DNA from 2 places in the Saccharospirillum sp. genome. Region 2 is predicted to be linked to the other one. Evidence: predicted binding sites of a transcription regulator. Region 2 holds the regulator's gene; the other holds the start of a gene.

Region 1 (4,715 bases), on a different contig from region 2:
ATGCGCTTGTTGTACCAGTTCATAAAGAGGGAAACGAGCAAGCTGATGCTGAGGTAAACTGTCATGAAGATCGCCACCCCTTCAACGGCCTGGCCGGTCTGGTTCATGGTCGTGTTGGACACCGAAACAAGGTCCGGATAACCAATGGCGACCGCCAGAGAACTGTTTTTGGTCAGGTTCAGGTACTGGTTGGTCAGCGGAGGAATGATGACCCTGAGCGCCTGGGGCAAAACAATAAGCCGCATGATCCAGCTGGACCGTAACCCCAGTGATGTGGCTGCTTCTGTCTGGCCGTAGGGCACAGACTGAATGCCGCTTCGAACCACTTCAGCGATATAGGTTGTGGTGTATAACGTAAGGCCTAGAAGCAGTGCAGTGAACTCAGGGCTCATACGAGCGCCACCCTGAAAATTGAACGTGTCAATGGCAGGAATGTTCATCTCGGTTGGTGCGCCAAACACAAGCCAGACCAGAAACGGTACGGCCACGATGACACCCAGCCCAACGCTCAGGTGCGGGAAAATATGCCCTGTCGCTTCAAGGCGTTTCAAACTCCACCTACGCAACAGGAATGCGCCGACGATGCCTACGATAAAACCGACGCCTACCCAAGTCCAGGCGGGGTGGTCAGCCATGACTGGAATGTAAAGCCCCCGATTGGACAGGAAAACGCCCTCAATCGGATTCAGCGCAGAGCGCAGTCCGGGTAAACCACGATTGATAACGGCATACCAGAAAATCAGTTGCAGAAGTACTGGAATATTTCGGAAGGTCTCAATGTAGGTTACCCCGATAAACCGCAGCAACCAGTTTTTCGATACAGTGGCGATACCGATGATCGTTCCAAGGATTGTAGCCAGCACAATGCCTATGCTTGCTACTTTAAGCGTATTGGTGATACCGACCAGCAAGGCACGACCGTAAGTGTCTGCGGCAGAATACGCAATAACACTTTCACTGATACCAAATGAGGCTTCGCGGTCAAGAAAGCCAAAGCCTGTAGCAATGTCCTGGGCTTCAAGATTGGCCATGGTGTTGCTGACCAGGTACCAGCCGAGCAGAAAGACACCGCCAAATACCAGAATCTGATAGACGACAGAACGAAAAGTCTTGTCATACATAAGCGTCAGAATCGGGTTAACGTCGTTACTTTTTGAGTGTTTGGGGCTCATACCCGACGTCTCCAAAGGGAATGCAAATCAGAATAATGCAATGAGCTAATAAAAAGCGGCCCTGTTGGACAGGGCCGCGGCGTTAACGTGAGATCAGCAATATTGCATTGCCGTGCTCCTGATTAACGAACTGGTTGTGCGTACATCAGGCCACCTTCGGTCCACAGCGCGTTGAGACCACGCTCAAGACCCAGCAGATCAGTTACGTTGGTCTGATAAGACTCACCGTAGTTACCGACCTGGGAGATGATGTTGTACGCCCAGTCTTCTTCCAGACCCAGTGCTTCGCCCAGGCCAGGGGTGGCACCGAGCAGACGCTGGATACCCGGGTTAGTGCTGGTATCGCGCATTTCGTCAACGTTGTCTGAGCTAACACCATACTCTTCTGCTTCAATCATGGCGTTCAAAGACCAGCGAACGATGTCCATGAATTCGTCATCACCGTGGCGAACAGCTGGGCCCAGCGGCTCTTTGGAGATGATTTCTGGCAGGATGATGTAATCAGCCGGGTTTTCAGCAGAAACGTTACGTGCAGAGGCCAGACCTGAAGCATCTGTGGTGTAAACGTCGCAACGGCCTGCGAAGAACGCCGCTGTTACTTCGGAAGTGTTTTCGATCACAACCGGTTCGAAGTCCATACCCTGAGCACGGAAGTAGTCAGCCAGGTTCAGCTCGGTGGTAGTACCTGGCTCAACGCAGATAGCAGCACCGCTCAGTTCTTTGGCACTGGTAACACCCAGGTCTTTACGAACCATGAAACCCTGGCCGTCGTAATAGTTAACGCCAGCGAAGTTCAGACCCAATGACGTATCACGGGTCAGAGTCCAGGTGGTGTTACGTGACAGGATGTCGACTTCGCCAGACTGCAGGGCAGTAAAACGCTGGTTGGCGGTCAGAGCAGTAAAACGAACTGCTTCCGAGTCACCCAGCATGGCTGCGGCAACGGCGCGGCACAGGTCGACGTCAAGACCGGCCCATTCACCGCCAGTGGCGTTTGAGAAACCTGCCAGAGAGGTGTTAACACCGCACTGAATGTAGCCATTGTCCATGATGGCATCAACGGTCTCACCGGCTTGTACGCCAGCGGCCAGTACAGACAGTGACAACGCTGCTACGGCGCTTGTGCTAGTCAGTTTCTTAAGCATTTTACTCTCCATTATTTCATTGCTTTTATTATCGGCTTTGGCAGACCTGTCGGTGCACCCAAGCATTGAAGACCACGCAGACCGGAGGTCTGTGCGGATTCTCGCTTCCGGCTCGTGACCGAAAACAAACACGATGCAAACACTAACGCGTTTGCAGTCTGTAAGGAGGATCGAGCGGCAACTGGGTCGCCTAAATTTTTATTATGGTTCGATGCGGTTAAAGAATAGCAAGGATGGGGCCAATTTGTATCGATACACTCTAACATGCTGAAATATAAGGTTTTATTGGCTTTTTCGGGTGAGATTGGCAAAGGGAGGATTATAACCAGAGGAATAGCTAGCCGGTCTGGGGCGAGCTAAATTCCGCACTGCGCCAAGGCAGTGCATACGATTGGTCTGAGAAAGTGCACTGGGGCGGTACTTTACGTAGGCCCCGGGGCCGTCAAGGGCCTGTCAGTGTGGCGTAAAGGAACGGCTATAACCAATGGAATAATTATAACCAAAGGAATAGATTGGCGAGTTTTTGTGGATTGGATCACGATTCTAATTCTCGTTGCCGCTTCAGGCGTTTGCTCAGAGCGGGCTGCGAGATGCCGAGAATTCGAGCCGCAATCGACTGGTTGTAGTCAGCCCGGTGCATGGCTTCGGCAATCAGCAGGTCGTCGATTTCAGAGAGGGTAGGCAAACGGTTGTCTGGTGCGAAATGAACCAGGGTGTTGTCGTGAGAGGAGCCATCAGCATCCTGGGGATGGTTGAACAGATGCAGGTCCTGGCGAGTCATAGCACCGCCGTGATGCCGGCTCACCGAGTCAAAGGCGATGGCTCGCAGCTCACGCACGTTTCCGGGAAATTCGTAAGCTTGAAGCGCAGCCCAGAGGTCCGGGCTGAATTCTGGCAGGGGTTTGCCCAGGTCGTCGGCGGCCTGTTCGGCGAAGAAAGTAAACAACAGGCGGATGTCTTCGCGGCGCGCACGCAGAGGCGGGATCAGTACCTGGTGAGTGCACAGCCGATAATAAAGGTCGCGCCGAAAGACACCTTCGCGCTGGCGCTCGGCCAGATCCTGATGGGTGGCAACGAAAATGCGAGCTTGAAGCCGCTTCGGTCGGTCTGCGCCTATGGGGTAGAACTCGCCTTCTTGCAGCAGCCTCAACAGCTTGACCTGGCTGCTGGGGCTCAGGTCACCAATTTCGTCCAGAAACAGAGTGCCGCCCGATGCTTCTTCAACCAGGCCACGCCGTTCCTGGTCGGCACCGGTGAAGGCTCCCTTGCGGTGCCCGAACAGGGTGTCGTTAAAGATGTGATCGTCGAGCCCGGCCACGTTGACCGTTACCAGCTTGCCCTGGCGGCCGCTCAGGGTGTGAACCGCCCGGGCAATCAGCTCTTTACCTGTACCACTTTCGCCGCAGATCATAACTGGTTGTGAGCTTTTCGCGACTGATTCCAGATATTGAAACACCGAAGCCATGCTTCGGCTCTGAGTCAGGATGTTGGCGAAGGCCTCGGGTGAATCTAGCCGGCGACTCAGTACCCGGTGGCGCAGCTCCTGGTTTTCCCGTTTGATTTCCTGCAACTGAATGGCGCGTTTGATGCCTTCGAGCAGGCGCGCCGACTCGGTGGTCTTCACGTAAAAATCAAAGGCGCCCAGACGCAGGCACTCCACCGCGGTCTCGACCTGATTCAGACCACTGATGACGACGACCGTAACGTCCGGAAAGGCTTCAGCCATTTCGATCAGCAAGTCTTTGCCGGATTTGTGCGGCATGTTCAGATCGAGCAATACCACGCCGATGGCATGGTGTTCGAGGTAGCTCATGGCCTCTTGGCTGTCCTGGCAATAGTGCAGGTTGGTGATGCCTCCCTTGCGTTCGAGCATCAACCCCAGGCTGCGATGGTAGGAGGGCTCATCGTCGATCAGCAGCACCCCAAATTCAGGGTAAAGACTGCGTTTCTTGTTTTTATTGTCTGTCATTGAGGTTCGACCATCTTCCACGGAAAGGTGACGTCTACCCGGGTGCCTTCACCGGGGCGTGAATGAAACTTCATGGTGCCATCGTAGGCTTTAATGATACCGGCCGAGACCGACAAGCCAAGCCCGGTACCGCCCTGTTCGCGCTTGGTGGTAAAGAAAGGGTCGGTCAGGTTGGGCATGGCGTCCGGTTCAATGCCGCAGCCTTCATCGTGTACAGACAGCACTATGCGCTGACGAATATGGTCGATACGGGTTTCGACCTTCACCCCGTGCTGGTCGTCCGGCAGCGACTGGCAGGCGTTGATGATCAGGTTGATCACCACCTGTTCAATGCGCTGGGGGTGACCCAGCATCGATGGCAAATAAGGGTCGAGGATTAAACTGAACCGATTGGTGTAACCGCGAATAGTCACATCGAGCAAGCGTACG
Region 2 (4,715 bases):
TCGTGCCGGGGTTGCCTGATGGCTGGCCGGCGTCGCAGCCTGATCGTTGCCGCTAGCCTGGGGCTGATTGCCCTGGCGATCTGGTGGCAAACGGATCGGGAGCAGTCGCCCGGCCAGGCAAGGCTGGAGCTGCCCGAAAATGCGCCGGACCTTTATATTGAACGCCCGGACCAAACCCGATTCGATGCCGGGGGCCAGCCCGAATTACGGGCGCAGGCCACAACTCTCGCCTATTATGAAAACAATGGCGAAAGCCTGATGACAGCACCGGTGATGACGATTCTGACCAATCCGGACCAGCCCTGGCAGATTACCTCCGATCACGCCACCCTGTTTAACGACGGCAGCGTCAATTTTGAACAGAATGTTGAAGTGACCGAACAACAAGCCGTCGGGGGCATGCAGTTATACACGGACTGGTTGAGGGTCGAGCAGAATGGCCGCTTCGTCACAACGCCCAGGCCTGTTAAACTGCTACAACCTGGCCAGGAAGCCCGAGGTGTCGGTATGGACGCCATTCTGACCGGGGACGATTCCGACATAACGCTCAAATCAGAGGTATCGATTCGCTATGACGCGAACTGAGACAGCCTGGCCACTTGCTTACCCCTTTGTACGGTCGATGGTACTGGTGCTGACCTGTCTGGTCTGCCAGACAGCCTGGGCACTGCCCGGAGATCGCGATCAACCAATGACCATTACCGCCGACGAAGGCAACTTCAAAAGCAATCGCGGTGAGGCGACGTTCACTGGCAACGTCTATCTGAAACAGGGAACCCTCGAAGTATGGGCCAATACCCTCAATGTACGGCGCGATCCTGAAACCGGCGACATCACCTTTCTGGAAGCCATAGGCGAACCGGCGCGCTATCAGGAGCTGCCCAGTGAAGAGGATGGCCTGATTGAAGTACGCGGCAAGCGCATTGAGTACAGACCCGAAGAAGACCTGATCATCACCGAAGGCGAAGGCCACCTGACTCAGTCAGGTAGCGACATCGAAGCCGACTACATTCGCTATAACCTGCTCGATGAGTCCCTGGACGTGCGATCCCAGCGCAGTACCAACAACAATAAAGACGCACCTCAGGCCACCTGGACGCTGCAACCCGGAGCGATGGACTGAATGGCCCTGCTGGAAGCAAGAAACCTGGCAAAGAGCTACAAAAAGCGGCCCGTCGTGCGCGACGTTAGCCTCAGTGTTGAAAAAGGTCAGATCGTAGGCTTGCTAGGCCCCAACGGCGCGGGTAAAACCACCTGTTTCTATATGATTGTCGGTCTTGTGCCAGCCGACAACGGCGACGTTCTGATCGGTGACAAAAGCGTCACCCGGCTGCCCATGCATGCCCGGGCCCGACATGGCATCGGATACCTGCCCCAGGAAGCCTCCGTCTTTCGCAAACTGACGGTACAGGACAATATTCTCGGCGTTCTGCAAACCCGCAAAGATCTGTCCCGAGCCCAGCAGAAACAACAGCTGGAGTCTTTGCTCGGTGAATTTAACATTACCCATATTCGTGACAGCCAGGGTATGGCATTGTCGGGGGGTGAACGGCGACGTGTCGAAATCGCCCGGGCCCTGGCCATGGAGCCGGCGGTTGTCCTGCTGGACGAACCCTTTGCCGGCGTCGACCCCATTTCCGTCGGCGATATTAAAGCTATAATCCATCACTTGAGAGATCGCGGTATTGGCGTTCTGATCACCGATCACAACGTCCGGGAGACACTCGACATCTGCGAAAAAGCCTACATCGTGGGTAATGGCCACATCATTGCAGAAGGGACAGCGGAGGACGTTTTGAACAACGCCACCGTTCGTGAAGTGTATTTAGGCGACCAATTCCGCTTATAACCATGGCCAAAGGCACATATAACGCTCTATGAAGACCTCCTTACAACTGAAAATGAGCCAACAGCTGACCATGACGCCTCAGCTGCAACAAGCCATTCGCCTGCTGCAACTGTCGACTCTGGATCTGCAACAGGAGATACAGGAGGCACTCGAAAGCAACCCCATGCTCGAGGTCCGCGAGGATATCGATGAAAGCGGTGCGGCCGATTCAAAAAACAGCCAGTCAATTGACCAGAAAGCCACCAGCGACGCGGAAAACACAGCAAACTCTAACGAGGGTGATCAGCGTGAGCTGGAAATCGCCGAACACATACCGGACGATCTGGCCGTAGACAGCTCCTGGGATGACATTTACACCCACGCTCCCACCAGTCATGGCCTGCCGTCCGGCGACGACGATTTCAATTTTGAAAACGTCTACGGCACCACCGATTCACTTTGGGATCATCTCAACTGGCAACTCAATCTGACCACCATGACCGATCGCGACCGGCAAATAGCCGAGAGCCTGATCGAAAGCGTCAATGCCGAGGGTTACCTGTCTTCAAGCCTGGACGATATTTTCGAGGGCCTGACCGGGCATATGGCAAACCTCGATGACCCGCTGGAAATGGACGAAGTCGAGGCGGTGTTGCACCGTGTTCAGCATTTCGACCCGCCCGGCGTCTGCGCCCGCGACCTGGCTGACTGTCTGACCATTCAGTTAAACCAGATGAGTGAAGACACACCCTGGCGTGAGGCTGCCTTAACCGTCGTCAACAACTACCTGGATCTGCTCGCGTCACGCGATTACAGCCAACTGATGCGTAAATCCAAACTCAAAGAGCCAGAGCTGCGCGACGTCATTGCGCTGATTCAGAGTCTCAACCCCCGGCCTGGTAACCAGATCGAAAGCGGTAAAGAAGAATACGTAGTGCCCGATGTCATCGTTCGCAAAGACATCAAGAATAATCGCTGGCTGGTTGAATTGAACCCCGAGATTGCGCCCAAACTGAGAGTCAACGTCTCCTACGCATCCATGGTCAAACGGGCCGATTCAAGCAGCGACAACACCTATCTGAAAGACCACCTGCAAGAAGCCCGCTGGTTCATCAAAAGCCTGATGAGCCGGAACGAAACCCTGTTGAAAGTAGCCACCAATATTGTCGAACATCAGCGCGGTTTTCTGGAGTATGGCGAAGAAGCCATGAAACCCCTGGTATTACACGACGTGGCAGAAGCCGTTGAAATGCACGAGTCGACCATTTCACGGGTGACCACGCAAAAGTACATGCACACGCCACGAGGCATCTTTGAACTCAAGTACTTTTTCAGCAGCCACGTCAGCACCGACAGTGGCGGAGAAGCCTCAAGTACCGCTATTCGCGCCATCATCAAAAAACTGGTCGCTGCAGAGAATCCGCGCAAACCTTTGAGCGATGCAAAAATTGCGACACTGCTCGGTGACAAGGGCATTCAGGTGGCTCGCCGTACCATTGCCAAATATCGTGAGGCCATGATGATTCCTCCGTCAAATGAGCGTAAACGACTGATTTAAAGCAATTGATTAAAAAGGCCCAAGGTTGAAAGCGGTCAGCACAGGCGCCAAATTCTGCTTTAGGAGCTAGACTGAAAGAGGCAAAGGGAACCCGGATAATATTGCCCTGCTGACATCCTGATCACCGGATGCGGCAGATCCATCACTGCAAGAGGAGCGGACTATGCAAGTCAATATCAGTGGTCACCATGTGGAAGTTACCGAAGCACTGAACGACTATGTCGGTCAGAAACTGGACCGACTGGAGCGACACTTCGACCAGATTGGCAATGTACAAATCACCCTCAGTGTTGAAAAACAGCGACAAAAAGCCGAAGCTTCACTCAACATCAAGGGCGCCCAGATTCATGCGGACTCTGAACACGATGACTTGTATGCCGCTATCGATATGATGGCGGATAAACTGGACCGTCAACTGCTCAAACACAAAGAGAAGACAGTTGATCGAATGCACGGGAATTCACGTTAATCATGATACCTCTGGACCAAGTCCTGACCGTTGAACGCGCCTTTATCGGCGCGTTCGGCTCCAGCAAAAAACGCGTACTGCAAACCCTGGCAGAACGCCTGGCCAATGCAGTACCGGGCGTCACCGAACTCGATCTGTTCGATCAACTGATTGCCCGGGAACGACTTGGTTCCACCGGACTGGGACAGGGCATCGCCCTGCCCCATTGCCGACTGGCTAACATCGACCGTCCGGTTGCTGCCTTGGTTAAACTGGACGAAGCCGTCGATTTCGAATCACCGGACCGACAACCCGTCGATCTGATGTTTGCGCTGGTGGTTCCCGAAACCGCCACCGATGAACATTTGCAATTGCTGGCCGCTGTAGTGGAGCGGTTCAATGACACCGATACGGTTGCTGCCCTGCGTGATAGCCGGGATCCCGATGAACTCTACCGGCTCTTCTTCAAGGGATTCTGACCGCCATGGCGACGACGGCCACTCCATTCCGGCTGATATTAATCAGCGGTCGATCAGGATCGGGCAAAAGTACCGTCCTGAACGCACTGGAAGATGCAGGCTTTAACTGCATCGACAACTTACCCCCGGCTTTGCTGCCCGAACTGGTGAGATGGATGTCTGCCAGTACCGATCAGCCCAATACCGCCGTATGCATCGATGCACGGATGTCGCCTCAGGGGATATCCCGCTTACCCGAGATTCTGGCTTCACTGCAAACCGATCTGGTTCCGGAAATCCTGTATCTCGATGCCGATGAAACCATACTGTTGCAACGTTTTTCCGCTACGCGTCGCAAACACCCGCTGACCGATCAGCATCGCTCGCTGGCAGAGGCTATCGCTCATGAGGCTCAGCTGCTGG

The links. Region 2 encodes sigma-54, which starts transcription at its own class of promoters, with help from an activator protein. Its sites were predicted from a motif close to TGGCACNNNNNTTGCTNT; they were not measured.
Region 1: a site for sigma-54 is predicted at 2,542-2,559, ahead of WEB54_RS12195 (amino acid ABC transporter substrate-binding protein). Genes of this name have one in related genera too.

The regions. Positions count from the first base shown of each region.
Region 1 covers NZ_JBBECH010000065.1:12,491-17,205, reverse strand. The annotation lists gene WEB54_RS12200 (amino acid ABC transporter permease) at 1-1,172, opposite strand, end outside; gene WEB54_RS12195 (amino acid ABC transporter substrate-binding protein) at 1,295-2,317, opposite strand; gene WEB54_RS12190 (sigma-54-dependent transcriptional regulator) at 2,853-4,286, opposite strand; gene WEB54_RS12185 (transporter substrate-binding domain-containing protein) at 4,283-4,715, opposite strand, start outside.
Region 2 covers NZ_JBBECH010000088.1:39,859-44,573, reverse strand. The annotation lists gene WEB54_RS16415 (KpsF/GutQ family sugar-phosphate isomerase) at 1-19, shown strand, start outside; gene lptC (LPS export ABC transporter periplasmic protein LptC) at 19-585, shown strand; gene lptA (lipopolysaccharide transport periplasmic protein LptA) at 572-1,123, shown strand; gene lptB (LPS export ABC transporter ATP-binding protein) at 1,124-1,849, shown strand; gene WEB54_RS16395 (RNA polymerase factor sigma-54) at 1,878-3,386, shown strand; gene raiA (ribosome-associated translation inhibitor RaiA) at 3,550-3,855, shown strand; gene WEB54_RS16385 (PTS sugar transporter subunit IIA) at 3,858-4,313, shown strand; gene rapZ (RNase adapter RapZ) at 4,319-4,715, shown strand, end outside.